2 regions of the Clostridium sp. RTP31139st1_H3_RTP31139_211217 genome follow, and region 1 is predicted to be linked to the other one. Evidence: riboswitches for the same ligand, from Rfam matches in the RefSeq annotation. Region 1 holds a riboswitch; the other holds the start of a gene.
What was found. A riboswitch is a leader RNA that binds a small molecule or an ion and turns the genes downstream of it on or off. The one in region 1 is predicted to bind glycine.
Positions count from the first base shown of each region.

Region 1 (16,441 bases):
TGCATTAGAAGTTTGTGATGCAGTTGCTGATGCTTGGGGTGCAACTAGTGAAAATAAGATTATTATAAATTTACCATCAACAGTACAAATGGATACACCAAATGTATTTGCTGATCAAATAGAATATATGTGTCAAAATTTTAAGAATAGAGATAGAATTATTGTTAGTGTTCATCCGCATAATGATAGAGGTACAGGTGTTGCTGATGCTGAGTTAGCTTTATTAGCAGGAGCAGATAGAGTTGAAGGAACATTATTTGGTAATGGAGAAAGAACAGGTAATGTAGATATATTAACGGTTGCATATAATATGTTTTCACATGGAGTTAATCCAATGTTAAATCTTGAAAATATAAATGATATAATTGAGATTTATGAAAGATGTGTAAAAATACCAGTACCGGTTAGACATCCTTATGCAGGAAATTTAGTATTTACTGCATTTTCAGGTTCACATCAAGATGCAATAAATAAAGGGATGAAGAAATATGAAGAAAGAGGCTCAAAAATATGGCAAGTACCATATTTGCCTGTTGATCCAAGTGATCTTGGAAGAGAATATGAACCATTAGTTAGAATTAATAGTCAATCAGGTAAAGGTGGAGTTGCATTTGTAATGGATTATTGTTTTGGATTTAAATTACCTAAATCAATGCAACAGGAATTTGCAGAAGTGGTACAAAAAATTTCTGAGAAAAAAGGTGAAGTTCAGCCAAACGAAATTATGGATGCATTTAAAGAGCAGTATTTATCTTTACAGGAACCTTTTAAATTAATAAGTATTTCTATATCAGATATCAATAGTGATACAGAGAAAACAACGAAAGTAAATGCTGTTATTAATTATAAAGGAGAAGAACGTGAAATAGAAGGTATAGGTAATGGACCAATAGATTCATTAGGTAAAGCATTATCTAATAGTAAATTAATAGATGTTAGTATAATTGATTATAAGGAACATGCATTGAGTACAGGTTCTGAAGCTGAAGCAGCAGCATATGTTTATATGAGTAGAAATGATACTAACAAAAAGACATTTGGTGTTGGAGTTGATAGTAATATTACGAGAGCTTCAATAAAGTCTATAATAAGTGCTTTAAATAGATTGTATGGAAGTAAATAAAAATTTTTATATTGATTGATTTGAAATTTATGTATATAATAAGCTTTATAAGTTAATATGTTCGGTTGAAGGTAATGGGAGAGCGATTTAGATCCACCGAAGAAGTAAATCTTTCAGGTATTAGGACCGTTACTGGACGAGCCTCTGGAGAGACTCATAAGAGCACCGAAGGAGCAAGGTTTAATTTAAAGTTAAACTGAAACTCTCAGGTAAAAGGACAGGGGATTAAGATTAGTTAAAAGTTAATAGTTAATAGTTAGTAGTTAAGGTTTAAACTCATTATTGAGTTTATTAGTTTTATCTTATGGATAGTAATTTACAACCAATTTTTAGGTTAGGGATAACAAGGAATAAGATTTAGATAACGAATTCTAATATTAAGATTGCATAAAAATTTAATCTTAATATTAGAAATTCACTTTATATTAAAAAATTCAGGTTACCTGAATTTTACCTTAGCGCCTAACTAAAAACTCTTAACTAAAAACTAACTCTAATCTCCTCCTATAAATTTATAATTTTAAGGAGGATTTTTTTATGGAATTTTTAAATGGAGTTGAAAAAGTATTAAATAGTATTGATGGGATAGTATGGGGGCCACCTTTGCTAATATTATTAGTAGGAACAGGAATATACTTTACTTTTAAATTAAAGTTAATACAAGTATTTAAATTACCACTAGCACTTAAATATTTATTTGTTAAAGATAATGAAGAAGGTGATGAAGAGGCAAAAGGTGATGTATCAAGTTTTGCGGCATTATGTACTGCTTTATCAGCTACAATAGGGACAGGAAACATCGTTGGTGTAGCAACGGCTATTGCAGCAGGGGGACCAGGAGCTTTATTTTGGATGTGGATTGCTGCATTTTTTGGAATGGCAACTAAATATGCAGAAGGAGTTTTAGCTATAAAATATAGGGAAGTAGATGAAAATGGACAAATGTCAGGTGGACCTATGTATTATATAGAAAAAGGTCTTGGTAATAAATTTTTAGCTAAAATGTTTGCTGTGTTTGGCGTAGGGGTAGCACTTCTTGGAATAGGTACATTTGGACAAGTAAATTCTATATCTAAAGCAGCATTAATATCTTTTAATATTCCTTTATGGTGTACTGCTATTATAGTAACTGTATTAGTTGCATTAGTAACTTTAGGTGGTATAAAAAGAATATCAAATGTTGCTGAAAAGATTGTACCATCAATGGCTATATTATATATATTAGGTGCATTATTAGTATTAGGATTTAATTTAAAAGAAATACCTTCAGCAATAATGTTAATAATAAATAGTGCATTTAATCCAAAGGCAGCATTAGGTGGTACAGCAGGTATTACTGTAGCTTTAGCCATTCAAAGAGGTGTTGGAAGAGGCGTGTTTTCAAATGAAGCAGGTCTTGGTAGTGCACCAATAGCAGCTGCTGCGGCTAAAACAAAATCACCAGTTAAGCAAGGTTTAATTTCAATGACGGGTACATTTATTGACACAATAATAATATGTACTATGACAGGTCTTGCAATTGTATTAACAGGAAGCTTTAACAGTGGTCTTGAGGGTGCTGAAATGACTACATTTGCATTTCAACAAGGATTACCATTTGCAGTTATAGGAAAGTATATAGTAAATATAGGATTAATTTTCTTTGCATTTACTACTATAATAGGATGGAATTATTATGGAGAAAGATGTATTCAATATTTAACAGGTGTAAAGGGCATTATATTTTATAAGATAATATTTATTGTTTTTGTAGCAGTAGGTCCATTCTTATCACTAGATTTAGTATTTATAATAGCTGATATAGTAAATGGATTGATGGCATTACCTAATTTAGTTGGATTAATTGGATTAAGAAATGTAGTAATAAATGAAACTAATGAGTTTTTTCAAGAATTTAAGAGGGAACAAAGTAATGCTTTAGAGAAAGTTTATGAAATAGAATAATGAAAAAGTTGAATCTGTTATAGGTTTTAGATTATAAATTTAGCCTATAACAGATTTTTTTATTATATATGTATTTTTAAAATTATGGTTACTTTAGTAATAAAAATATACTTAAAAAGGTAAAATAAAGTATAGGAGGTAAATATGATTTATAAATATCCAAAGGTGTAGCTTTAAAATATAGATGGAAAAGTGAAGCCACTAAAGAGTATTTTAAAATTATAGGAGAGTTTAAGATGAAAAGTAATATTAAATACAGAGGTTTAAATAGTTATGTTTTATCTGATAAGAAAACTATGCTTTATAAATTTGCTATGATAATTATTTTATCTTCATTGATGATTGTAACTATATTTAGTACAATAAAAATTAAAATTTCTCAAAGTGTTACAAATGTAAGATATATAAGTGAAGAAACAGGAAATGATAACATAAACGATAGTATTGAAGAGGAAAATAGTGCAGATGTAAATTCAGATATAAGTAATGAAAAAGTAGTAGAGGTAAATTTTAATGTTAATTTGGATGATGATAAGATAGAATTTTTAAATAAAATATCTCATGGCGCTATTAAAAGTTATGAGGAGTATGGGATTTTACCATCAATTACTATAGCTCAAGCCATATTAGAATCAGGATGGGGGCAATCAGACCTTGCAGTTACCCATAATAATTTATTTGGAATAAAAGCAGATTCTAGATGGAGCGGAGCCATTGCAACAGTCTCTACAAGTGAAAATTATAATGATACTACTATAGCTAACTTTAGAAAGTATGATAATATTGAAGATTCAATTGAAGATCATGGAAGATTTCTATATGAAAATTCAAGATATGCGGAATCAGGATTATTTTCAGGAAAGAATTATAAAGAACAGGCGCAAGCATTAGAAAATGCAGGGTATAGTACAGTTAGAAATGCAGATGGGGTAGCAGTTTATGCAGATAAATTAATTGCATTAATAGAAAAATATAATTTAATGGAATATGATAATAAAGTTAAATAGTAATATTAATAAAAGAGTTAAATGATTAAGGATTTATAAACATTTAACTCTTATTTTATGTGAATATAATTAATATTTTTCTGTAAATGTACGCTCATTTGGAAGAATTTCAATTTTCTTTTGGTAAAGTTCATCAACTCTAATGAACCTATTACCTTTTTTTATATCTTTAATATATTTAGTTATAGAAGAATCATCTCCTTGAACTTCCATTTCAACCATACCATTTTCCATATTTCTTACCCAACCAGTTAAATCATACTTTCTTGCAGTCATAGTACAAAAAAATCTAAATCCAACACCTTGGACACGACCATCTACTATTATGTAATATCTAACCATAAAATCCTCCTAAAAATAATATAATCTATTATAGATTATATCATATGTGATTTTGATGTTAATAATATGTTTATTTATAATTTTAAATTATAATATTTATAAAAAAACAGAATTATATACTATGAATGTATATAATTCTGTTTTTTATAATACTATTGAGAAAGCACTTCAGTAAATGCTGATTCGTATAATTTTAAAGTTTCTTGATTTAAATTAGTAAATAAGACACATTTATCTAATATAGAATCAGAAGGATATGCAGCTGGATTATTTTTAGTTTCATCATCAAGTAAATCATATGCTGCAGTATTAGGAGTAGAATATCCTATATAATCAACATTTTCTTTTGCGTTTTCAGGATCGCATAAGAAGTTGATAAATGCTTCAGCACCAGCTTTATTAGGAGCATCCTTAGGAATACATAAAGCATCAACCCATTTATTTGAGCCTTCTTCTGGAATAACATATTTCATGTCAGGATTTTCATTCATTATATATATTGCATCTCCAGACCAAACAGCAGCAAGCATTTTTTCACCTGTAATCATATTATCTTTGACTTCATCAACAACGTAAACAGGATTTGTTAATTTTCTTTGTTCTAATAATTCATCTTTAGCTGCATCTATTTCACTAGGAACATCTGAATTAATAGAATATCCAGCTTTAATTAAAGCTATAGCTAAAGAATCTCTTAAAGAATTAAACATATATACTTCATCTTTATATTTGCTATCCCAAAGTATATCCCAACTAGTTACAGGTTCTGTAATTCTAGAACTGTCATAGATAATACCAATAGTACCCCACATATATGGCACAGAGTATTCATTTGTTGGATCGTAAGATAAGTTTTTATAATTTTCACCTATATATTGATAGTTAGGAATATTGTTATAATCTATTGTTTCTAGCAAATCTTCTTGTATCATTTTTTCAATCATATAATCAGAAGGAACTACTAAGTCGTATGTACCAGGATTAGTTTTTACCTTTTGATACATGATTTCATTAGTATCATAAGTTGAGTAATTAACTTTAATTCCAGTTTCTTTTTCAAATTTTCTAATTAGAGCTTCATCAATATAGTCTCCTACATTAAAGAAATTTATTGTTCCATTTTCACCAACATTACTATTTCCACAGCCAGTGAAAAGAGAAGCAGTTAATATTGCAGCAGCTGCTAATGCAACTAAAGATTTTAATTTTTTCAATCTACACACCCCTTGAAGTAAATTCTTTTCTATTAACAATTAATAATAAAATTAATACTGTAATAAACATTAAAGTTGATAATGCATTTATTGATGGATTGATACCTTTTCTAGCCATGGAGTATATTTCTATAGAAAGATTAGTAACTCCAGGACCTGTTGTAAAGAAACTTATTACAAAATCATCAATAGACATAGTAAATGCCATTAATAATCCTGCAAATATCCCCGGCTTTATTTGAGGAAGTATTATTTTCCACATTGCATAACCAGGTGTTGCACCTAAATCTAAAGCTGCTTCAGTTATATTATGAGGTAATTGCTTTAATTTTGGTAATACTGATAATATTACATAAGGAATATTAAAAGTAATATGTGCTAAAAGCATTGTTCCAAATCCAAATTGAGCATTTATCCCTATTTTATTTAAAATAGGAAATATAAAAATAAATAAACTCATAAGTGAAATACCTGTAACTATATCAGGATTTAATACAGGTAGATTATTTATATTTAGTAGTGTTTTTTTAGGAACACCTTTCATTCTATGAATTCCTATTGCAGCTAAAGTTCCAATTATAGTTGCTATAATTGAAGCAAGTACAGCAATTATTAATGTATACTTTAATGCATCCATTATTCTTGTGTTTTGGAAAAGCTCACTATACCATCTTAATGTGAATCCATTCCATTTTGCAGTTGATTTTGAATCATTAAAGGAGAATATCATTAAGGTAACTATTGGTGTATATAAAAACACAAAAATAATTAGTAGATAAAATCTTTTAATGAAAGATTCAAGCTTTTTAACCATAATATACGTCCTCCTTATTATTTATCATCAGTACCTTCAAATTTATTCATGAAGGCCATAGATATTAAAATTATTATCATCATGAAAATTGCAATTGCAGATCCAAAGTTCCAATCATCCATTGAAGTATATTGAGTTTCAATTAAATTACCAAGTAGCATGTATTGGCCTCCACCTAATATTCTTGAAATAACAAAGGTAGAAACAGCAGGCATAAATACCATAGTAATACCAGAAATTATTCCAGGCATACTTAGAGGGAAAATTATTTTTGTGAAAATTTCCTTTCTACTTGCACCTAAATCTGAAGCTGCATTAATTAAATCAGTATCCATCTTTATTAATACAGTATAAATAGGTAAAATCATAAATGGTAAAAAGTTATAAATCATACCTAATAAAACTGCAAAATCATTATAAAGAAGATTAGCGCGTGCAAAGCCTAGGGTAACTAAAAGAGAATTAATTAATCCGTTTTTACCTAGAATAGGTAGCCAAGCATAGGTTCTTAATAAGAAATTCATCCACATTGGTATTATAAATAGCATAATTAAAATATTTCTTTTACCTTCACGCATTTTTGAAATTAAATACGCAACGGGATAACCTAAAATAAGGCAACCTAAAGTAGCTTCTACAGCTAAAAGAATACTTCTTCCAAAAACTTTTAAGTATTTAGGGTCCATTAATCTTTGAAAATTCTCTAGTGAAAAATGATAACTATCTCCAGATTTTATTGTGAAACCAAAAAATACTACTATTAATAGTGGAATAACAATAAAAAGTGAACTCCACACAACATAAGGTGCTGCAGGTAAAGCACTTTGATTATTTTTCTTTCTCATAGTCTTTCACCTTTCTCATTATATGTATTGATTCTGGATCTATTATTAAACCAACAGTGTTTCCGACAGTTGCGCTTTTTATATTATGAATAATCCAAGTATTATTTTCTGTAATAACTTCAATTTCGTAATGAACTCCTTTGAAGGTAACAGAGTTAACTTTACCAGTTAACATTCCTTTATCGGCAGTAGTTATTTCTATATCTTCAGGTCTAATTACAACGTCAATGTCCTCAGATGGATTAAAACCACTGTCTACACATTTAAATATAGTATCTGCAAATTTAACTTTATAATCCTCAAGCATTATTCCATCTAAGATGTTACTTTCTCCAATAAAGTCAGCAACAAAAGCATTTGCTGGTTCATTATAAATATCTTCAGGAGATCCCATTTGTTGTATTTTTCCCTTGTTCATTACAACTATTGTATCAGACATAGTAAGAGCTTCTTCCTGATCGTGAGTTACAAAGATAAAAGTAATACCAAGTCTTTTTTGAATTTTTTTAAGTTCTAATTGCATTTCTTTTCTAAGCTTTAAGTCTAATGCACCAAGAGGCTCATCTAATAAAAGAACTTGAGGTTCATTAACTAATGCTCTTGCAATTGCAACTCTTTGTTGCTGACCACCACTAAGTGAGTCTACAGATCTTTTTTCAAAACCTTCTAATGCTACCATTTTTAGCATTTCATGAACTTTTTTATCAATTTCATTTTTAGGTAGTTTTTTAATTTTTAGACCAAAAGCAATATTTTCATAAATATTCATATGAGGAAATAAAGCATACTTTTGGAATACTGTATTTAATTGTCTTTTGTAAGGAGGTACATCAGAAATATCATTTCCGGCAAAGACAACCTTTCCACTGTCAGCAGTTTCAAATCCTGCTATTATTTTAAGAGTCGTAGTTTTACCACAGCCACTAGGACCAAGCAATGTTAAAAATTCATTTTTTCTTATATTCAGCGAAAGATTATCTAAGACAGTATTATCACCATAAACTTTAGATACACCTTGTATTTCTATAATATTTTGACTCAAAAAAAACACCTCTTTCTTTAATATTAAAAGGAAACACCTTATCACATTTTTCTAATGAGTATATATAAATTTATCTAAAATGATGGGGGAGTAGAAATCCAAATAACCTTAGCTGTAGTTTTACCATCATTACTGATATAGTGATTTGCTCTAGGTTTAAAATAAAAACTTTCGTTTTTACGGACTTTATAAGATTTATCTCCTAAATGTAGAGTTATACTTCCAGATAATACATATCCAAATTCTTCGCCTTCATGAGGTTCTTCTTCTAGATATTTCCCACCAGATTCAATTGTTATCATTATAGGTTCCATTTCATTTTTTTGTGCATTAGGAACTAGCCACATTAATTTATATTTCAAGTCAGAATTTTCAGTTTCAAACATATCTTCGTATGTATAAGTTATTTTTTCATCCTTATCGTCACTAAAAAATTCTTTTAGGTTTGTCCCTAGTATTTCAAGAATGTCTATTAGTGTTGCTATAGAGGGAGAAGTTAAATCATTTTCTACTTGAGATATAAATCCCTTAGATAATTCACATCTATTAGCAAGTTCTTCTTGTGTTAATCCTTTTTCAATTCTCATTCGTTTAATTTTATCACCAATTTGCACAATTTCACCTTGCCTTTCATTTTGTTTGATAATAACTATTACTAAACTAAAGGTTTAAAATTACTAAACAAACAATGTTATTATATAGACATATAAACAAAAAATCAATAATTTTTAAAAAAAATGTTAAAAATATAATTTTGAATTTTCCTTTTAAAATAAGGGGTTAAAGTAAAAGAAATAAACATAAGTTTAACATTTATACATTAAAAGTTTAGTAAAACTAAGAATTGTAGAATTTAAATAAAAAATTTTAAAAAAAGAATTGTAGTGATAGTACAATAATTACTTTAACTAATACTATATAAAGTTATAATGAGTAAACTAAGCAAAAAAAATACTAATATAATAAATAAATATTAAATTAATTATTATGTGAATTATTATTTTAAACAAATAATAATTATTATGAATAAATAATGATTATGATGAAGTATTAACAAATATAAGGTTAAGGTGTATAATGAAAGAAAGAAAAAATTTAATAATTAAATAAAAAGATATAAGTAAAATTAATTGGTTAATAACTTATAGATAAATTGGAGGAAGTATAATGCTAAAAGGAAGAATACATTCAATAGAAACAATGGGCCTTGTGGATGGACCAGGAATAAGAGTTGTAGTATTTATGCAAGGATGTGCACTAAGATGTCAATATTGTCATAACCCTGATACATGGAGCGATAAAGGTGAAGATAATTTAGAATTAACACCAGAAGAATTAGTTAATAGAATAGTTAGATTTAGATCTTACTTTGAAAGATCAGGTGGTGGAGTTACTTTTTCAGGTGGAGATCCTTTAAGACAACCAGAGTTTTTAAAGGAATGTTTAAAGCTATGTAAAGAAAAAGGAATACATACAACTTTAGATACTTCAGGTGTAGGGGCTGGAAATTATGAAGAAATATTAAAATATACAGATTTAGTTCTTTTTGATGTTAAGCATTTAACAGCAGAAGGGTACAAGTATATGACAGGAATTAATATTGATGAAAGTTTAAAATTCCTTGAGGCATGTAAAAAATGTGATACTAAATTATGGATAAGACAAGTAGTTGTTCCAGGTTTAACAGATAATGAAGAATATATTACTGAATTAGGTAAGTTTATAAAAACTTTAAATAATGTAGAAAAAGTTGAATTATTACCATATCACTTATTAGGAGTAAATAAGTATGAAACTATGGGAATAAAGTATAGATTAGAGGGAACTCCAGCAATGGACAAAGAAAAATGTAAAGAACTATACAAGTTATTAGATATATAAAAAATATGTATAAAAGAGGATGTTTTAATTAACATCCTCTTTTTAGGTTTATAATTAAAGTTGACTAGAAAAAAATCCAGGTTTAATATATTTCTTTTTCATACCTTCTATAACTAAAAGATAAACGGCAGCAGTATCAAATCTTGCATCATGATAATTCCCACTACCTTGGAATAATTCATCAGCTTTTTTTGCAATAGTATCGTCAGAGATTCCTAAGAAGTTTATTACTTCAGAAAGCTTAGGGTTTTTTATGCCATTGCCACTTGGAGAAGGAATTTGACAAATGTTTTTATAGTAAGCCATAGTACAAAATGTCTTTTTAGGTTCCCAAGAACAATCAATCATACCAGCTTCATATAGAGAATTAACTTCGTGCTTTAAGAATTTAACATCAAACTGAACATTATGACCAATTACAAAATCAGCATCAAAGAAGTCAGACATAAAATCTTGAATTTGTTCAAGAAATTCTAAACCATTTGATAATTCATACAATTTTTCTAATGAAAAACCATGAACTTCTTCGGCTGCCGGATCCATTTCATCCACTGTAAAGAAGAAATTTTTCCCTGTTGTAGTTTGGGGTTTAGTTGAAGTATCAACTGTTATATAACTTAACTGACATATATGGCCAGGTCTTACACTAGTTGTTTCAGTATCAAAAAATAAAAGTTTCATCTGTGCCTCCAAAAATATTTTTATTGATTTTATAATATCATAAGTTATGTTAATTAACAATTTTTCATAAAAAAATGCTTTTTACTTACTTGAAAGTAAAAAGCATTTTTATTAATTCAATTCACTTGAGATTAACTTTAGTAATTCAACACATGTTTCTTTTGTTTTATTATTTTTATCTAAATCAGGATTATATTCTACAAAATCCATAGAACTTACTAAGCTTGTACTCATAATTCCTTGAAGAAGTTCTTTACTTTGTGAATAACTTAATCCATCGCTTACAGGAGTTCCTGTCCCAGGAACATAATCAGGATCTAAACAATCAATATCATAAGAGAGATGAATATTTTTTATATTCTTTTCTTTAATTAATGATAATAATTGATTTAATACTTCTTTTGTACCTAAGTTATTGATTTGTTCATTAGTCCATACATGCATATTTAATTCATTTATTAAATCTACTTCACCTTTGTCTAAATCACGACAAGCCAAAATAAAAACATTTTCTGGTTTGATTTTAGCTTTATCAAAGAAAATTGAAGTTAATTTTTCATAACCATAACCCATTGAAGCAGCTAAAGGCATACCATGAATATTTCCTGAAGGTGAGGTCTTGTCTGTATTAATGTCTCCATGAGCATCTATCCAAATTACTGCTAAATCATCTCCAAAATATTTACTTGCACCAGCAAGTGATCCTAAAGCTAAAGAATGATCTCCACCAACTATAAATGGGAAGGTATCATTTTCTAATGCTTCTAAAACTTTAGAAGCTAGTCCATTATTTGCATTAACAACTTGTGTTAAATATTTTAATTTTAAATCACCTTTATATTTTTCTTTTTCGCTAACTTTTTCAACTTCTATATCTCCTAAATCATAAACATTATGATTCTTTTCGAATATATCAATGAGGTTGTTTTTTCTTAACTCTTCAGGGCCCTTTTCTACTCCAGGTTTATCACAACCATAAAAAAGAGGCATTCCAATAATACTTATATTCATAAAAAGACCTCCAAATCTATTAATTTTTCACATTACTTATAATAATACTTTAAGATATATAAGTAAATATTAAAATTTTTTTATTTTAAAATATTCAATAAATAATATTTTCTTTAATAATAGTTTATCCAAAACAAGTAGAATAATGTTAAAATAATTAAAGTATATAAGTAATAAACTACAAAATAATATATAAAAAGAATAAAAAAGACTAGATACAACTTTAATGTGTAATATATACCACTTTTTTGAAAAAAAATTCTAAATCTCTAAAAATTTAATAAAACTTTGAAAGAAATTGTGGTATTATTATATTTATTATTTTATAATTATATAATGTAAGTTGTATAAACTACATTTAGAAAATAATAATAATGCAATATTTAACTTAAAAAAATGAATAAACATTTTCGAAGGGATGGCACAGCTATGAATGAACAAAATAAAAATAGAAAAAAGCGTTCTAGTAAAAAAAGATGGTCTACAAAAAAGAAAATAATATTATCGACTGTAGTTGTTTTTGCATTAATAATCGGTATGTTAGCTTCTGGATATCTTTATATAAGGAGTAGAATATATTCAGGGTTAAATCCATCAGAAATAACAAGCGATATTGACTACCAAGAAGTTGATGGTATAACAAATGTTTTATTACTTGGAACAGATGCAAGAACGTTAGATGAAGCTGCAAGAGCGGATTCAATTATTATAGCAACATTAGATAATAACAATAAAAATATAAGATTAACATCATTATTTAGAGATACATTAGTAAATATACCTGGACATGGCGAAGGAAAATTAAATGCAGCTTTAGCATATGGTGGACCAGAGTTACTAATAGAAACTATTAGAAATACATATGGAATAAATTTAGATAAATATATTATTATTAACTTTTGGGGATTTGAAGCTATAATCGATCAAATGGGAGGATTAGAATTTGATGTTGAAGATTATATGCTTGAGGAGTTAAATAAATATATTGGAGAATCTACTGGTGGAAATGATTGTCCAGTAACTGAAGCAGGAGTACAGATTTTAAATGGTAAACAAGCACTATCATATGCAAGAATAAGAAAAGGTGTTGGAGATGAATATGCTAGAACCGATAGACAAAGAGAGGTTTTAATAAAAGTTGCAGAAAAGTTAAAAGAAACAAAACCAAGTAAGTATTTAGGAATTATGAATAGCATGCTTGATTATATTAAAACCAATATTGATCCAATAGAAGCATTAAATATGGCTTATACTATTTATAAATTCCCGGCTTTAGAAATAGAACAATTACAAATACCTATACCAGAATTAGCAGATGGAAGATTATATAAAAATTTAGGTTGGGTATTTTTAATGGATACGGAGCAAAATGCAAAATACTTAAGAGAATTTGTTTTTGAAAATAAAATACCAGATTCATCAACATATGATTATGATTCTTTTAATGAAGCAATGTCAGATTACAAAGCAGAAGAAAGTGATTATAATGATAGACATAATATAAATCCTGAAGACTATGAAGAAAATAGTGTAGATGTTACTGAACCACCAGCATCTAATAATAGTAATCAAGGTGGAAGTACTGGGGGAACACCAACAACGCCACCAGTAAGTGATGAAAAGAAAGAGGAAGTAACACCTCCAACAACACCACCAGTAAGTGATGAAAAGAAAGAGGAAGTAACACCTCCAACAACACCACCACCAACAGAAGAACAAAAGCCAGAAACAACACCAAGTGAGGATATAGGTGAACAAGAAACTAATCCAAATGAAGTAAAACCAGCTGAATAGTAGAAGATAAAGCGATGAATTTAGTTCATCGCTTTTATTTTATTAAATTATTTTAAATAAGATATTATGTACCATAATATGTGATATAATGTTTTTAAAAGAAATGAAAGGAGAGGAAAGATGAGCTCATTTAGAATGCAATTACTTTACCTTATTTTAAAAATTCCGGCTATATTAATAGCTTTTACTGCACAAGGATATGCAAAAGCTTTGGTTGCAGATAAATTAGGTGATAAAACACCTAGATTTCAAGGAAGATTAACTTTAAATCCAGCAGCACATATAGATTTAATAGGGTTTATAATGATTTTAATAGCTGGATTCGGATGGACTAAACCATTAAATACGAATCCTAGTGCATATAAAAGGGGGTATAAAGATGCTATAAAGGTTTCTATTGCAGCACCTTTAGCAAATTTATTCGTAGGTTTTATAGGTATAATTTTACTTGTATTTACATCAAAGTTTTTATCAAGTATATTACCTGAAACAATATTCTTTATATTATTTTATATGTTAAAGTTTATAACTTCAATAAACATAAGTTTATTTGTATTTAATTTATTACCATTACCAGGATTAGCTGGGTTTGAAATATTTAGAGATATATGGCCAAAAACATTTTATAAGGTTTCAGATAAGATATATCAATATCAATTTTTAATACTTATATTAATTATTTTTGCTGGTGGAACTATATTATCAATTCCAGTTAACTTAATTTATAACTTTTTCTATACTATAGCTAAATTAATTTTTGGAATGTAATAAAAAAGGTGGCAATTAATTTTGCCACCTTTCTTTTTCTATAAATAAATCTCTATGATATATTTCTTTAAAGAAATTCTTTCCTCTCAAAGCTTGATGAATTTCAACATCTAAGTTAGAAGGCGATGATACAGTAATTATTACTTTTTCATCATCATAATAAACATTTAACTTTTTAACAACACCAACTAAACTTCTATCTAGACCTTCAGCAATTTTAACTAAAGCACCTAATTTATTAATTATATCAATATCTAATTTGTTAATTAAATAAGAAAACTGAGCTAAAGGTAAATGATAGTCGTTAAATCTATGCGAAGCTGCAACGGCTGCACTCATTAAATGTTCTTTATGAGTTAACTCATTAATTAAGGAATTTAAAATTATATAAAATGAATGCTTATGATGATTTTGATAGTTTATACTAGTACCACAATCATGAAGCATTGAACCTGCTTTTAATATATTTAAATATTTATCATCTAATCTGTGAAGAGGTTTTAATTCTTCAAACAATTGAGCAGATATAAAATACACTTGTTCAGCATGAGGAATATTAGCATTTAGAGAATTTAAAATACCATATATACTATAATCTAAAATATCATCCATAACATTATAATTTTTATAAAGATAATCATAAAGAATACCTTCTCTTATAGTATTATTACAAATTCTAATAACTTCAGGTGAAACCTTTTTTACTAATTCATTTAGGATTAGTAAAGAGCTAAACATGCTATCAACCATATCTAGATCAATTCCATCTATTTTTCTACGTAATTTTAAGTCTTTGCATTTTATTGTATTATAAATTTCATGTATTCCTACAGGAGTAATTTCGTAATTATTGATTATTTCTAAAGGATAATGAGTTTTAAATTTATCCATTTTAACTATGGTTTTAGCTAAATCACCTAGGAATATTATTGATTCATAATTATCATTTAGCCAAGAGATATCATCTAATTTATCTTTTACATATGAAGATGAAACATCTAAATTAGTATTTAAAATTCTATCATTAATATTAAAAGTATATGCTAAATTTATTCCACCAAAAGGAAGAATAGTAAAGTTATTTATTTTACCATCTTTGATATCAATTAAATTAGTTGATGTGCCAGTTATTTCTACAATAAGTGAATTGTTTAATTTCATGCTTCTATTTACTGCTAACACAGTGAATTTAATTTCTTCTTCTTGTGATAGTATTTTTAAATCTAAGTTAAGATTTAGTTTAATCATAGAAACAATAGATTCACTATCTTTTAAATCATGAAAGAAGCTAGTTGTTATTGCAAAAATTTCTTTTGCGCCAGAAGCTTCGCAAAGAGATTTATATGTTTTTATTGTAGATAATATATAATTTAACTTTTCTGAGCATAAAATACATTCCTTTGATAATTCATAACAGATTTTAAATGGAGTTTTCAATTCATCAATAACTTTAAAATAGCCCATTTCTTCTACTTCAGCTAATATCAATCTAATTTTACTAGAACCTATGTGTATTACACCTACTCTAATCATATTTAATCATTCCTATCAAAATACTTTATATAATTCTATCTTATATAAAAACTATATAAAAATAAAGGGGAGTTGACAAAAAATATTTTTAATACCTAAAATATTATGTACATGGGAGAAGATAATATGGATTATAAGATATATATAGCAAAAAAAATAAATGAGTATATTAATTTATCTATTGAAGAAATAGAAAGTATGTTGGAGGTTCCAGTAAAATATGAAAATGGAGACTATTCATTGCCGTGCTTTCACTTAAGTAAAATATTAAAAAAACCTCCTAACTTAATTGCTAAAGAATTAAAAAAACAAATAAAAGATGATATCTTTGAAAAAATAGAGAATTTAGGACCATACCTGAATTTTTTTCTTAATAAAGGGATTTATATTAGGAATACATTAGAGCGTGTTATACAGCAAGGAGAAGCGTTTGGATACAGTT
Region 1 covers NZ_JBCOAB010000006.1:6,915-23,355, reverse strand. The annotation lists gene leuA (2-isopropylmalate synthase) at 1-1,123, shown strand, start outside; glycine riboswitch at 1,189-1,262, shown strand; glycine riboswitch at 1,263-1,354, shown strand; gene ABUA17_RS04050 (alanine/glycine:cation symporter family protein) at 1,661-3,067, shown strand; gene ABUA17_RS04045 (glycoside hydrolase family 73 protein) at 3,304-4,074, shown strand; gene ABUA17_RS04040 (acylphosphatase) at 4,144-4,416, opposite strand; gene ABUA17_RS04035 (ABC transporter substrate-binding protein) at 4,569-5,630, opposite strand; gene ABUA17_RS04030 (ABC transporter permease) at 5,632-6,444, opposite strand; gene ABUA17_RS04025 (ABC transporter permease) at 6,462-7,289, opposite strand; gene potA (spermidine/putrescine ABC transporter ATP-binding protein) at 7,273-8,331, opposite strand; gene ABUA17_RS04015 (helix-turn-helix domain-containing protein) at 8,406-8,945, opposite strand; gene pflA (pyruvate formate-lyase-activating protein) at 9,499-10,212, shown strand; gene ABUA17_RS04005 (3'-5' exonuclease) at 10,267-10,893, opposite strand; gene rocF (arginase) at 11,005-11,904, opposite strand; gene ABUA17_RS03995 (LCP family protein) at 12,334-13,698, shown strand; gene ABUA17_RS03990 (site-2 protease family protein) at 13,819-14,466, shown strand; gene ABUA17_RS03985 (Ppx/GppA phosphatase family protein) at 14,482-15,999, opposite strand; gene ABUA17_RS03980 (DALR anticodon-binding domain-containing protein) at 16,126-16,441, shown strand, end outside.

Region 2 (16,441 bases), on a different contig from region 1:
TCTTTATAAATAATAGAGTTAATATTAGTGAATTTTACATAAATTTCATTTATAGTATGTTGGCAATAGTAGATACTTTATAATTTATTGGAGCTGTATGTTTTTAGTTTACAGTTCCAATAAATTATAGTGATAGTTTAAATACTTATTAGTGAAATTTTTACCATATTTCTTTAAAATGAGCTGTAAATATTAGTTTTGGATCATTTGTTTCAATGGTATTAGGAACTTTAATTCCGTTTAGTTTTCCAAAGCCATGAGGGACAAAGAAGGTAAAAGGTAAAGGTTTTTCTCCAGAATTTAAATCCTTGAAGTAATCTGATAGAGCAGTTGAGGGATTTTTGGTATAATTACCAGAATTTTTTACTATATCACAATATTGAAATAAACATCCATATGGTGAAGAAAGGGAAATTGATTTTAAAGATTGGCCTCCATATACATATGTCATATTATATAAATATTCTACGGTTTTAAAGCTTGGCCAATAGCCTTTGCCATATATCATTTTATTATAAAATAAATCTTTTTCTTGATTTTCTTGTTGACTTAGCTTGAAAGCAAGTGAGAATTTTTCAAGAAAAATACTTTTTCTAGAAGGAACTTCCTGAAGCGTATTAATATCATAAATCATTAGTTTATTCTTGGCTTCACCAGGGGCAAGGAGTATGCCGTTGCAGCTTTCTTCGTATCCATTCATTGGATTATCAGATTCATCTTGTGAACAATGTGATGATAAATATTTACGTACATAATAAAATCCCCAACCACCATCAAAAGTTTTAATTTCACCATCAACTAAACCTTCAACTCTGCCTTCTAATATTCCTTCGTTAGTAATTATCTTATTAATTTGTGAACTAAAGGTTTTGTTGCATATTGAAGCAATTAAATCATTACAACCTTCAATTAATCCCATTTGAGAATAATTTATATTACCATTATCATGAAACCAACGCATAATTGCAGCAACCATAGGCCATTTTGTTGCAAGTGAATAGGCTGAACCTGCACCGTGATTATAACCAGATATACAATCAGGAGACATTATATTGGGTTTAAATAGTAAAATTTTATTTTTTTTAACTTCCTCTTGCAGTTTACACATAAAATTTGTTTCTTCATCTAAATAATTTAGCATAATAAAGATACCACTATATATATAATCAATTTTCTTTTCGATTTCTGACCAAACTTCTTCATTTTGAGTATTGATAAATTTTTGTAGTAAATCAGGAAGTTCTGAATAAGCTTTATCTGCATCTATATGAACCCCAGCAATTAATGAACCAGCTTCATCAAGTTTAAAACCTTCATTATCTATAAAAATTGGTTGTGTAAATAGTTCAGGCAAAATAATATCCTCCTTATGGATTTAAAAAATTACATTAACAACTTATTTTATTAGGATAAATATTGTGAAATAAAAGTAAATTTATAAATTAAAGTAAAATATTTTATTATATGTTATATTAAGAATAGTATTAGATAAGGACCTTTTAGTTTTAATGTATAGAACTTTAATCAATGAAAAAGAATTTATATAATAATTGAGATAATAAAGAGGAGAATTGAAAATGGGAAAATATTTATTAGATACTAATATTGTTATTAAGCTTTGGAATGATAATTCAATGCTTTTAGGAAAATTGATAGAGAAAAATAAAGTTGTTATATTAAAAGAAGTATTAGAAGAACTTTCAATTAAAGAGAAAAAGATATATAGAAGGCAAGAAATTTTAAGTGAAAGGTTTTGTAAGCTTTTACCCTGTAGTATTGAAGTTAAAAATAGTTATCTGAGTGGGTTCTTTATGATATATGATTACGAAATAAAAGGAAGATTTGAAAATAATAATTTATCAAAAAATGATTTATTACAAATATGTGCTTGTTATACTGATGAAAGTTTAACTTTAATCACAGAAGATAAGGAATTATTTAATATAGCTAATTACATTTTAGGTGAAAATAGAGTTAAAAGTATTTTAGATATTGAACTGTGATAATAGATATATTATAATTTACAGGTATTTCGTTGAGAAATTTGGGAGATACTGTACAGTTACAGAGCCGAAGGGGAAAGTGCGGCAAACTCTCAGGCAAAAGGACCAAATTTTGAGAAAACTCTGGAAAGTCTAATGTATAAAAGACACCGACGAAGCAATCTTAAATGTAGTAGGAGAATCTTTCAGGTAAAAAGACAGAGGCGCAATTATTTTAATAATTAGTCTATTGTAAAAATAAATGAGGGGGATTTTTTTTGGACTACATAACAATTTTAGAGTATATAGGAGTTTTTGCTTTTGCCGTATCAGGAGCAATAGTAGCAATTGAAGAGGAATTTGACGTTTTTGGAATATATATAATTGCAATAATTACAGCAATGGGTGGAGGCGTACTTAGAGATATTGTTACAAATGTTGGAATACCAGTATTTTTTACAAGTTATATGACAATTCCTTTTATTATTGCTGGAACTTTATTTGCCATACTTTTAAAAGGAAGGCTAAAGCACAAGAATTTATTTGTTTTTATAGATGCTATTGGACTAGCAGCATTTTTCGTATCTGCAGCAGTTAAAGCTATTGGTAGTAATTATAATTATATGTTATTCATATTTGCAGCTAGTATAACTGGAGTTGGTGGTGGTGTTTTAAGAGATATTATAACAAATAGAAAACCACAAATATTCAAACATGATATTTATTGTGTTGCAGGAGTTATAGGAGTAACTTTGCTTTGGTTTATTTATCCACTAATTGGAGTAGATGTAGCACAATTTATTGCGTTAATAGCAATAGTAATTATAAGAATGGTAAGTTATTATAAGACTATTAATTTACCAGTAGTATGCAGAAAAAGTGAATTCTTAGAGAGTTAAGTGAAAGTTTAATTTATAAAAGAATATAAAAAGACTAATATTAAAATAATAAGTAAAGGTATGAGGAAAATCCTCATACCTTTTTTGTATAATATTTATTAAATAACCTTAGAAAATGAAATAGAACGTAAATATAGTATAAATATGTGTTAATTTAATTTAAAGATCAAATATGCTACTATATGGTCTATAAGAGCTCAAAATAAAAAAATAACAATTTGATATAAGTTAATTAATACTATATAATACAATTATAGAAAATGTTTTAAATAATTTTTAGAAATGTATAAAAAGATAAAAAATACATATTTAAATTTTTAGGGGGAGGAAATGGTATTAGCTTTAATTATTATAATAGGATTAGTTTTACTTTGGGTAATAATTTCACCCTGTTTTGAAAAAATAGGAGAATTTATTAGGAGATATTATGAAAAAATATTTAATGAGCAGGGGGACGAAAAAAATGAAAAAAGGTAATAAAATAGTTGGTGGAATAGTAGTTGCTGGAGTAATGGTAGTGGGAGGAGTATTAATAACACTGTCAACACATAAAATAAAACCAGGATATGTTGGAGTTGTATATAATTTAAGAGGTGGTATTCAAGATAACATTTTAACTCAAGGTTTAAGAATTGTTTCACCATTTCAAAAGGTATCACAATATTCAGTAGCAACTGAGCAGGCGTATCTTTCAAGAGATAAAAAGGAAGGTTCTTTAGATGATGATTCATTTATGATACCAACATCAGATGGGAAGACCGTTAATGTCGATTTAGAGTTTAGCTATCATTTTGATTCAGATAGACTTCCAGAAACATTCACTAGATTTAAGGGACAAACAGGTAAAGAGATAGAGGATAATTTTATAAGAGGTAAGATGAAAGCATGGACTTCAGAAGTATCTTCTACTTTTTCAGTAATTGATATATATGGTGAAAAAAGATCAGAGTTAAATTCAAATGTATTAGCTCATGTAAAAGAGAAGTTTTATGAGTATGGAATTATAATTGATTCAGTAAATTTTTCTAGAATTGAATTAGATGATGAAACAGCTAAAGCTATTCAAGAAAGAATAAATAAGCAACAGGAGTTAGAAACTGCTAAAATAGAGGCACAAAAAGCAGAAATAGAAGCTGAAAGAAAAAAAGTTGAAGCACAAGGTGAAGCAGATGCAAAAATTATCAAAGCACAAGGTGAAGCTGAGGCAAATAAGATTTTAACACAAGATCTTAATGATGAAATTTTAAGTAAAATGTATATTGAAAAGTGGGATGGTGTATTACCAAAGGTTACGTCAGGTGATATAAGTCCGCTTTTAGATTTAAATAACATAGAATAATAAATAAAACATAATGGAGGAAAATAAAATGGAATATAATATTTTTGGAGGAAATTTACCTGCTGTAACAATAAGATTGAATCAAGGGGAAAGTATTTACACACAATCTGGTGGAATGACTTGGATGACGGAAAATATAGAAATGAATACGAATATGAAAGGTGGATTATTTAAAGGTTTAGGGCGTATGATGTCTGGGGATTCAATATTTATGGCAACATATACAGCGAAACACTATCCGGGAGAAATAACAATATCTTCATCATTTCCGGGTGAAATAATAGTGCTAGATTTATCTGATGGAAGAGAATATGTATGTCAAAAAAGTGCATTTTTATGTGCAGAGCCAGGTGTTAATCTATCACTTACAACTAATAGAAGTGTAAAAGGAGGATTCTTTGGTGGAGAAGGCTTTATAATGCAAGAAGTAAGAGGAAAAGGTAAAGTATTTCTTGAAATTGATGGTAGTGTAGTTGCAAAAGATTTAGCACCAGGAGAAAAATTAATAGTAGATACAGGAAATATAGCAGCTTATGAAAGAAGTGTTAAATATGATGCTAAAATGGTAAAGGGATTTAAAAATATATTATTTGGGGGAGAAGGATTGTTTTTAACGACTTTAACTGGACCAGGTAGAGTATATCTTCAAACTATGACAATGCCAAGTTTTGCTGAAAGAATAATACCATATTTACCAGCATCAAGAAATAATTAAATATTTATATTGAAAGAGCGGTTAATTTGACAGCTCTTTCTTTTTATATCTTTGAATATAGCTATGAGTGGCTGAAATGTTAAAATGATTGTAGCAGATTGTACTATAAGTAGTTATTTTAAAAAATATAATAGAAATTAAGGAGAAAAATAAAAATAATATAGGTATAACTAGGTTGTTGGAAAAAATTAAAAATGATACAATTTTGTTATTAAACAATTTATGGAAAATAGAAATATAATATTGGGGGGAGTTTTTATGAATGAAAAAACAAAGGATTTGGTATGGGCCGCATTGTTTCTTGCAATAGGTATAGTTATACCTTATGTTTTTCATGTAACTAGTTTGCCAGGACAAATATTTTTACCTATGCATATTCCAGTTTTATTATGTGGAGTAATATTAGGAAAAAAGTATGGTTTGATTTTAGGAATATTATTACCTTTTGTTAATTCAGTACTTTTAGGAATGCCAGCTATATTCCCAACAGGAGTTTCTATGGCATTTGAGCTTGCAACATATGGAATAGTTACAGGACTATTATATAAAGATAAAAAGTATAATATATTTATATCATTAATTGTAGCTATGGTTGTTGGAAGAATAGTATCTGGAGTGGCAAATTATATTTTATTAACAGTAGGTGGAAATGTTTTTGTATTTACAGCATTTTTGACTACAACTTTTATTAAAGCAATACCAGGAATAATTATTCAGCTCATATTAATACCAGTAGTATTAAAGGCTGTAGAGCATGTGAAAAAAGGAGAAGCTGTGATAAATGAATAATAGAGAATTTTTTAATAGCTTAGCTTATAAATGGGATGAAATGTGTCATCATGATGATAAAAAAATAAGAAAAATACTTCAACTATCGGATATAGAGAAAGGCTCAAAAATTCTTGATATAGGAACAGGAACAGGTATATTAATTAGTTATTTGTTAGAAAAGTCGCCATCAAAATTGGTTGCTGTTGATATCTCAGAAAATATGATAGAAGTAGCAAGAGAAAAATATAAGAAAGAAAATGTTGAGTTTGTAGTATCTGATATTATGAATTTTAATGAAGGTAGATATGATTATATATTTATATATTCAGCATACCCTCATTTTAAAGATAAAGAAAAATTATTTGAACATTTATATAAATTATTAAATGAAAATGGAAAAGTTATAATAGCTCATTCTCAAAGCAGAAATGAAATAAACCATGTGCATTCTAAAAGTGATTTAGTTAAAGAAGATTTACTATTACCTGTAGAAGATAATGTTAGAATAATAAATAAATACTTAAGTACTAGAACTACTATTGATAATTCGGAAATTTATTATATAGAAGCTATAAAAAATAAGTAGACATGTTTTAGCATTTATAAAGTATAAGGAGCTGAATTTATAGCTTCTTATACTTTAAAATATAAAAAAGTCTAGACATTTTGAAGAGTATTATATATACTAATAAATATAAGGCGCCATAGCCAAGTGGTAAGGCAGAGGTCTGCAAAACCTTTATTCCCCAGTTCAAATCTGGGTGGCGCCTCCAAAATAGTTTAAATTAAGGGGTTATACACTAAATATTAGTGTATAACCCCTTTTGTTAAATATTGGAATAAAAGGATAGTAAATAAAAATATTTCATTTGTATTGAGAATAAGAAATTAATATTTAGATTTAAAGGAGTTAGAGTAAATAATATGAAAAAGCTAAAAAGATTAATTTCAGGAATGATTTTTTTGTGTATGTTTATAACACTTATATCAAAAAGTACCTTTGCAGATGGGACATTATGTAAAATAATATTTTATGATGGTATTCATTATATTGAAGATCCTAAAAACACTCAAGAAGATATTGTTGTTTATTGTATGAATAATGAACTTAATTGGCCACACATAACAGAAAATGGACAACAGATTCCAGATTATGTATATGGGTACCTTGATTCAAAGGATATTCAAAATTATGATGAAATGATTAAAAATTTGAAAAAGATTCTTTTTATGGGATATCCTTATAATGGAATGAGACTTTACGAAATTATTGAAGATAAAGATGGATATATTCCTTCTGAAGAAGAATTTAATGATATGTTAAAGCCAGATCCTATTCTTGTATAGGCATTCCCAGAATTAGGACATCATAAATTTACTATTGATAACTTTAGTGAGAATAAAGATGTTTTATTAAAATTTATTTATGATGTTTTAATGACGAAAGAAACTAATATAAATAGTAGTTTAACAAAACCAGATATTATGGTTAACCCATTTTATAAAGCAGTAATATGTTTAATTAATTTTGATAACCCATTAGAGGCATTTGCATATATGTATTCAGATTCTTATTATGTTACTGAAGAAGAAGCCTATAATAATACTCAAAGTGCAATTTGGAAATTGATGTATGATTATGGAGTTCCATCTAATAACTTAAATGATATATCGAATTATAAACTTGGTGAAGTCTTCATGCAGTATGCTAATTCTGATTTTATTATTCTTGCAGAAGAACCTTTAAGTGATAAAATTGAAGTTAAAAGTGATTTTAAATTTACTCAAGGAAGCGATGGAAAATGGTATAGTGGGAATTTTAGAATAGAAGAGCCTGATGAATATAATGGAATGTATATATTAGATTTACCAGATGGAATTTCATTAATGAATGGATCAGTAGATAATATTTATGGAAATCAAGATTATGTTTTTGTTTCAGATCATATGCCTGAAAGTGATGAAGAATTCAGAATATGGAGTAATATAATGTGGGCAAAAGAACCAAGTCAGTATTCCCCTTTAAAAGATATTGAATATAAAGGTAAAAAGTATCAAAAAATGACGGGACTTTATACAAATAGAACACATTTGTGGACTGAATTTACATATGGAGATGTTTCAAGTGGAGATTTGAAAGTAACGAATAAAGTATCAGGAAATGCAGCAGATAAAACAAAAGAATTTACATATACAGTAATACTTTCAGATAAAACTATAAATGGAAAGTATGGAGAAATGGAGTTTAAAAATGGAGTTTCAATTTTTAAACTAAGAGATAATGAAAGCAAAGAAGCAATAGGATTACCAGCAAATGTTGAGTATGAAATAATTGAAAGTGATAATGAAGAATACCAAGTAACTTCAAGCAATTCAACTGGAAAAATTGAAGCAAATCAAATAATAACGGTAGAATTTACAAATATAAAAAATTTAAAACCAACACAAATACCAGATTTAGATCCAATGCCAATACCAGATGAGGAAGCAAATATAGTTGATACTAATAAACCAATTAATCCATCAACTATACCTAATAAAGAAGAGATAAACCAAAATACTATTGATAAATTACCTAATACAGGTAGAAGTAATTTTATATTAATAGGAATATTAATGATTTTAAGTGGTGTAGCCATAGTAAAAAATAAAAAATAATTTATGAAAATTTAAGACTGTAAATAATTTTATATAATTTAGTTCTAGAAAAATATTACTGGAAAATTTGATTTCCAGTAATATTTTTTTATATAGATTTATTTTTATGAAATATAAAATAGTTTAAGAAATTTTTAAGAAAACTGTAATGGAAAAGAAAAGATAATTAGTGAAAAATAAGGTAGAATATGATAGGATAATATGCAAAGGTAAAATAATGTAAAAAATGGGGGAAGGATGAATGAAAGTAAAAAATATAAAAATATTTAGTGCCATTTTATTAGTCTTTATCTTTAATTTAATTGCACCAAATATGAAGGTAAATGCAAGTAAAAATGATGATAAGTATGATCTGACTATAAGTTATGGTATAGATGGAAAATATAAGGCTCAAAAATATATGCCAGTTACTGTACAAATAAATAATTTAGAAAAAGATTTTAATGGAGAAATAGAGCTAAGGATAGTATCTGACTATGCAGGAGGATATAACTCATATTCAAAGGAAGTTTACGCAAAAGTTGGAGAAAGTGTAAGTGTAACAATTCCAGTGAAATTTTTAGATGGAAATAATAGTGGAACACTTTGTTTAGTGGAAAATGATAAAGTTTTATATGAAAAAAAATTTCATGTTTCTTCTGGAAGAGTAAGTGAGGGAAATGCACTAACAGGATTATTAACTGATGATGCTACTGCATTAGGGTATTTAGGAGATATAACTTATTTTGATTCTTCTTATTCAAATGTAGGAAGAATGAATTGCGTTAATATAGATGAAAGTTATCTGAGTGAAAACGGATTAAATATAGATGTATTAGATTTAATAGTAATAAATAACTATAATATGGCCAATTTAAATGAAGATCATTATGGTTCCTTAAATAATTGGGTTAATGAAGGTGGAACTTTAATAATTGGTACAGGTGCAAATGAAAGTAAAACAATAACTAACATAAATAAGAACTTCTTAAATATTTCTTCAGAAGGAACTATTGAAAGAAATGTTGCTATTACTAATGAAAATTTAAATTTAATATTATCACAAATAACTTTAGAGGGAGCAACCGTTACAAATAACAGTTATGGAAATAAGTTAGTTTATTCATTAGATAGAGGTGCAGGAACTATTTTAGTAACTACATTTGATTTAGGATTAGAGCCTTTTATATCAAGTAGTGATGCAACTTTAATGTTACAAAATATGTTGATAGAAACGTTTGATAAGATTTATCAACAAGATTATAATGGCAGCTATAATTCATCAAGCTATCAAGCAAGTTATATGTTAAGAAATATTCCAGTTCAAGATGTAGTAAGCCCAGTAACATTAGGAATAATACTTGCAACATATGCAGTTTTAGTTGGAATAGTTTTATATGTTGTTTTAAAGAAGATGAAAAGAAATGAATTAACATGGATACTTATACCTATAACAGCAGTAATATTTACTATATTAATTTATTTATTAGGAAGTAAGATGAAATTTAAGGATGTTGTAGTAAACTCAGTTAATATTATATCAACTGATGAAAACGGAAAAGGGCAAATAAATGGATATATAGGTATTGGAAGTAAAAATAAAGGTAATTTAAAGATAGAAAAAGAAGAAAATTTAAATATGAAGTATATTTCTGATGACTATTATTATTATGGAGATACAAGTAGTGAAACTAAAACTTTAAAAATTAAAACAACATATATAAAAGATAATTCATATTTTACAGTAGCCAATAATGTATCAGAAATGAATAAATTTGAGGTTTCAGGAAAAGAAATAGTATTACCTAAAATAGAAAACTCTTTAAAAATTAAAGATGGAAGTTTAGAAGGAACTATTAAAAATAATTTAGACTATGATATTAAAAAATTAATTATAGTATCTGGGCAGAGTGTATGGGATTTAGGTGAAGTAAGTACAGGAGAACAAATTTCTATTTCAGAAGCAGAAATAAAAAATAGTTATGGAATTCAAGGATATGCAGATAGTATTCAAAATGAATATTATAATGCACAATGGGATGATTCTGTAGATAAGAGAGATCCGAAATTTAAAAATGTAGAAAGATATTCTTCATTATTATATTTACTAAGTAATGGTAATTATATTGGAGCGAAAACAAAAATTATTGCTATTACTGACTTACCGGTTGATTATAGTTTAAAAATAGAAAATAAATCAATTTCAAATTATGATTTAACTGCGGTAGTACAAGATGCAGATATAGATTTTAAGGATGAAGATGGAAATTTAAATTTTCCAGAAGGATATTTTGAGTACAATATTGCTTCTATAGCTGATACAGCAAACTTTGATTATTATGAAGGATATATTTATGGTTATGGTGATGTAATTTTAGAATATGATATTGATACTAACGTAGATGTAAAAGAAATTACTATTAATTCAGGTACTGATAGATGGGGATATCAATATGGAGTTGATGGAGAGTATTATATATACAATTATAATACAAATGAATATGAAAAATTTAGTTTATCATCAGGAAGCTATAAGATATCAAATGATGGAAGCTATACTTTAAATAATAAGATACAAATAAAGATTGTAGCTAGCAATGATGGTAATAATGCAGCTCCAAAATTAATGATAAAAGGGGTGGAGAAATAATGTTAGTTATAAAGAATCTTGAAAAATCATATGGAAGTTTTAAGGCTGTAAATGGATTAAATTTAGAGATTAAAAAAGGTGAGATATTTGGTTTTATAGGGCCAAATGGTGCAGGAAAAAGTACAACGATGAAGATTATTTCAGGACTTTTATCACCAGATAGTGGAGAAGTTTATGTTGATGGAATAGATGCAATAAAAAATAATAAGGCATTAAAAGATAAAATTGGATACATGCCAGATTTCTTTGGAGTTTATGATAATTTAAAAGCAATTGAGTATTTAGAGTTTTATGCTTCAATTTATGGGATTGTTGGAAAAGAAGCAAGAGAATTATCTATGGATTTACTTAGATTAGTTAATTTAGAAGATAAATATGACGCCTATGTTGATGGATTATCAAGAGGGATGAAGCAAAGATTATGTTTAGCAAGGTGTCTTGTTCATAATCCAGATCTTTTAATTTTAGATGAACCTGCTTCAGGAATGGATCCAAGAGCTAGATATGAAATGAAGGGGATATTAAGAAACTTAAAGGAAATGGGTAAAACAATTATAGTTTCTTCTCACATATTACCAGAGCTTGGGGAAGTATGTACTAATATTGGTATAGTTAAAAATGGAGTTGTAGTTTGCCAAGGAACTGTTGATGAAATAATGACAAGAGCAGCAGGGGCTTCACCTATAGTATTTACTGTTTTAGATAAAGAAGAGGATGCAGTTAAAGCTCTTAAAGAATTACCATATGTAGATAGCATTAAGGTTGATGATAAGAAGATTACTGCTAATATAAAAGGTGATGATGAAGTTATAAGCAATCTTTTAAAGTTCTTAGTGTTAAAAGATATTCCAATATTAAATTACAGTAGAGCAGTTGGTAATTTAGAAGATGTATTCATTCAAATTACAGCAGATAGTGATGAGGAGGTATAATTATGAGAGTAAATCCAGTATTAAGAAATGAGAGTAAAATAGCAGTAAGAAGTATTAAATTTACACTTATGATATTTGCATATATAGCTGCCTTATCAATAGCAGTAATGATTTATTATACTTCATTAAATTCAAGAATATTTTCAAGTGGATTAGATTTAGAATCATCGGTTATATTTTATGTTGTAATGGCAATTGGTCAAGCTTTATTGTTACTCTTCATAGTTCCAGCATTAAGTTCAACTGCAATATGTTCAGAAAGGGAAAAACAAACATTAGACATATTGCTATCATCAAAGTTGACACCATTACAAATAATTCTAGGAAAGGTTTCGGCTTCATCGTTAAGAGTTATAGTTCTTATAATTTCAACAATGCCGCTTTATGCAATAGGAGCATTAATTGGTGGTGTTAAGCTTACTAATATATTATGGTTGGTAGTATTTTTTATAATTAACACAATTTTTGTTAGTTCAATAGGAGTTTTTGTTTCTACATATGTAAAAACTTCTAAGGCGGCTACAGCATTAACATATGGATTAGTTTTACTTATTTATATAGGAATTATTGTTATTACCTGGGTAATACTTATTGTGACTGTTTACCAAATGAATATGAGTGGAAATTATACATCTACAGTACCTAAAGCATCTCCTATAGTGTATTTAAGCCCTATAGTGGGATTTGCAAGCTTACTATTAAATCAAGTTGGATCAGGTATGGGCTTTGAGTCTATAATATCTGAATTTGGAATAAGCACATATTCAGAATATATTTCAATAGCAGTGCAATTAGGGCTTTCTATATTATTTATATATTTAGCAGCAATAAAACTTAATCCATTAAAGAAGAAAAGAAAAAGTAAATCTAAAAAAGTAAAGGAGTAGTAAAATGGATTCTTTAGATAAAGCTATTTTAATGTTTTTAAATAAGGCTTCTAAAAGAATTAAAGCAAACTTCTTATTAAATTTAAGCATAGTAGGATTGAAAATTCTGCTATGCTTAATCTTTAGTTTGCTTTTAATATCACTTTTTATAAGCATTCCTTATGTCTTAGAAATTTGTATAGGAATATTAGTAATAGGACTAGTAATTATTTTAATTTTTGGATTTATTAAATCACCGAAAAAGAATCAAATCGCCCTTATGGTGGATTCAAAAGGATTAGATGAAAGGCTTATTACTTCATTAGGACTTATAGAGTGTAATGATAATATGTCAATAGCGCAAAAGCAAGATACAGTAAGTCATATTAAAAACTTTGATATAAAAAAGAATATTAAGATGAATATAGATAAAAAGCAAGTACTATTAGTTTTAGCACTAGTAATTATGTGTATTTTAGTAATGTTTGTGCCTACTACTGCAAGAAAAGAAGCACAAAAAATAAGAGAGTTTGATAAATACCAAAAATCAGTTATTGAAAAAGTTGAAAAAGAAAAGAAGGAAATAGAAAAGTCAGAAGATTTATCAGAGGAAGAAAAAGAAGAAGTTAAAAAGCTTTTAGAAGATGCAGTTAAGGAATTAAAAGAAAGTGAAAAGAAGTCTGAATTAAATAAGACTTTAGAACGTTTAGAAAAAAAGTTAGAAGATAAAAAAGAAAAATTATCTTCAGAAAAAGCTAAAGAAGCATTGGAAGAGGCTAAAAAGAAATTATTAGATGAATTTAATAAAGAAAAAGAAGATACAGCTAAAAAAGATGTAAATAAATTAGTAAATGAGCTTATGAAAAAAGAAGAAAGTAAAGATTTAGCAGAAGCAATGATGAATGGAGATACAGAAGGTATAAATAAAGAATTAGAAGAAATTCAAAAAAAACTAAATAATATGAGTAGTGCAGAGCTAAGTGAACTTTCTGAAGCCTTAAAAAATGCAGCATTAGAAATGAGTGATGAAGAATTAGCAGAAGCTTTGAAAAATGCTTCAAATTCAGTGCTAGATAAAAAACTTGATAGCGAAAGCCTATCTGATGCTATTTCAAAATCAATAAGTAATAGTACTGGACAAAGTAGTAGTTCGCAATCATCAGAATCAGGAGAAAATCAAGGTCAAGGACAAGGATCTAGTAATGGTCAAGGCTCAGGTTCTGGAAGTGGTGAAGGGCAAGGCGGATCAAGTGGAAATGGATCAGGGGCAGGTTCTGGAACGGGATGGAATACTGGTAGTACTGAAGGCAAAGAAAATGATTTAGAAAATTCTAAAGGTGAGCAAATATATATTCCAGGAAGAAATGAAGGTGAAGATGGGAATCTTACTGGTAATAAAAATGAAAATGGAAATTCACAAGGAATAGAAAATCAAACTGGGATGAATATAGGTGGAGAAAAGATAGATTACGATAAGGTAATTGGTGATTATAGTAATAGTGCTTTAGAAGGAGCTAATAATAGCAATTTACCACAAAGCTTAAAAGATATTATAAAAAATTATTTTGAGCAATTAAATTAATCCAAATATTAATAAATTTAACTAGAAAATTTTATGAGGTGGCAAAGATGGAAATTAATGAAGTATCAATTATAGAAGTTTCAAAGAAGATAAAAAGATGTGAAGAAGAAATAAGTAAAGGAATAATTGGGCAAAAGGATACAATTAGAAATGTATTAATAGCTATATTTGCAGAAGGAAATGTACTTTTAGAAGGTATGCCTGGAATGGGAAAAACTCAATTAGTTAAAACAATTGGAAAGGTGTTAGATTTAAATTTTTCTAGAATACAATTTACACCAGACTTAATGCCAGCTGATGTAGTAGGAACGAATATTGTAGTTAAAGAAAATGATAACACAGTATTTAAGTTTGAAAAGGGGCCAGTATTTACAAATCTTTTATTAGCTGATGAAATTAATAGAGCTACTCCTAAAACTCAATCTGCACTTTTAGAAGCAATGGGAGAAAAAACAGTAACAGTAGGTAAAACAACTTATGAGATGCCAAAACCATTTATGGTATTAGCAACTCAAAATCCTATAGAGCAAGAAGGTACTTATCCTCTTCCAGAAGCCCAGCTTGATAGATTTTTGTTTAAGCTTAATGTAGAATTTCCTAATTTAGATGAATTAAAAGAAATAATGGATTTAACATTAACTAATAACAAGTTAGAACTTTCTAATGTACTAGAAGGTAGTGAAATATTAGAACTTAGAAATATTATTAAGGAAATTAAAATTGCAGAACCAGTTAAAGAATATGCTTTAAAGTTAATACTTGCAACCCATCCAGAACTAGAATATGGAGCTGAGATAGCTAAAAAATATGTAGAAGCAGGAGCAGGACCAAGAGCTGCACAAGGTATTATTGCAGGAGCAAAAGTTAGAGCTGTAATGGAAGGTAGATTAAATGTATCATTTGAAGATATAAAAGAACTGGCATACCCAGTATTAAGACATAGAATTATCTTAAATTTTGATGCAATAACTGAAGGATTAAATGAAGAAGATATAATTTCTAAAATTTTAGAAGACTTAAAGGTAGTGTAAAAAATGAGGGAAACGATATTTAATGAGGACTTCTTTAAAAAGCTAAATAAAATTAATATGTATATTAATTTTAAGCTTAGTGGAGGTACTCAAGGTGGAAGAAAATCAAAAGCAAAAGGGGTATCAGTTGAGTTTTCAGATTATAGAGAATATGCACCAGGTGATGATTTTAGAAGGATAGATTGGAATGCTTACGGAAGATTTGATAAATTCTTTGTAAAAGTATTTATGGAAGAAAGAGAAGGTTTATTTAACTTTTTTATTGATAAAAGTAAATCTATGGATTATGGAAAATATAACAAAAAAGAGACAGCTTTAAAAATAGTAGCGGCTTTAAGTTATATTGCATTGAATAATCTTGATAGAGTTAATATAAGCACCATGAATGATGGAGTAATAGAAAATTTAAAGACAAGCACTGGCAATAAAGGGTTTCAAAAAATATTGAGAGATCTTGAAAATATTAATTTTGATGGAAGTACAGATTTAAGCTCAAGCATTAAAAAAAGACATTTAAATTTGAGAGGAATATCTATTGTAGTATCAGACTTCTTAAATAATTCAGGATTAGAAGGTTTAGAAGAGGGATTAAAATATTTAGCTTATAAAAAACAAGAAATAATATTAGTACAAGTATTATGTGAAGAAGAAATTAATCCTGAATTTAATAATGAAATAACTTTAGTTGATAGCGAAACAGGTGAAAATATTAAGCTTAGTGTTACACCAGCATTAATAAAGGATTATAAAGAAACTTTAAAAAAATACAATGATAGTATTGAGGCATTAGTCAGAAAATACGGTGGAAAGCTTATAACTGTTAATTCGTCTATGAATATAGAGGAAATAATTTTAAATGAATTTAGTAAAAGAAAAGTATTGTATTAGGGGGAAGAAATATGGGCTTTACTAATTTATGGCCATTATTTTTACTTTTGACTATTCCTCCAGTAATAATGCTTTACATATTAAAGCGTAAATATAAAGAAGAAGTCATATCTTCATCTTTATTATGGAAGGAAGTTTATAAAAATACT
Region 2 covers NZ_JBCOAB010000009.1:21,571-38,011, reverse strand. The annotation lists gene ABUA17_RS05775 (hypothetical protein) at 161-1,354, opposite strand; gene ABUA17_RS05770 (PIN domain-containing protein) at 1,578-2,003, shown strand; glycine riboswitch at 2,036-2,121, shown strand; glycine riboswitch at 2,125-2,206, shown strand; gene ABUA17_RS05765 (trimeric intracellular cation channel family protein) at 2,261-2,881, shown strand; gene ABUA17_RS05760 (DUF8570 family protein) at 3,212-3,358, shown strand; gene ABUA17_RS05755 (prohibitin family protein) at 3,345-4,220, shown strand; gene ABUA17_RS05750 (TIGR00266 family protein) at 4,249-4,935, shown strand; gene ABUA17_RS05745 (ECF transporter S component) at 5,194-5,724, shown strand; gene ABUA17_RS05740 (class I SAM-dependent methyltransferase) at 5,717-6,292, shown strand; tRNA gene ABUA17_RS05735 (tRNA-Cys) at 6,405-6,479, shown strand; gene ABUA17_RS05730 (hypothetical protein) at 6,631-7,053, shown strand; gene ABUA17_RS05725 (LPXTG cell wall anchor domain-containing protein) at 7,144-8,364, shown strand; gene ABUA17_RS05720 (DUF8725 domain-containing protein) at 8,606-10,993, shown strand; gene ABUA17_RS05715 (ABC transporter ATP-binding protein) at 10,993-11,925, shown strand; gene ABUA17_RS05710 (ABC transporter permease) at 11,928-12,812, shown strand; gene ABUA17_RS05705 (DUF8809 domain-containing protein) at 12,817-14,373, shown strand; gene ABUA17_RS05700 (AAA family ATPase) at 14,421-15,404, shown strand; gene ABUA17_RS05695 (DUF58 domain-containing protein) at 15,408-16,292, shown strand; gene ABUA17_RS05690 (vWA domain-containing protein) at 16,304-16,441, shown strand, end outside.
Region 2: linked by a shared signal. The riboswitch ahead of ABUA17_RS05765 (trimeric intracellular cation channel family protein) and the one ahead of ABUA17_RS04050 (alanine/glycine:cation symporter family protein) in region 1 are both predicted to bind glycine.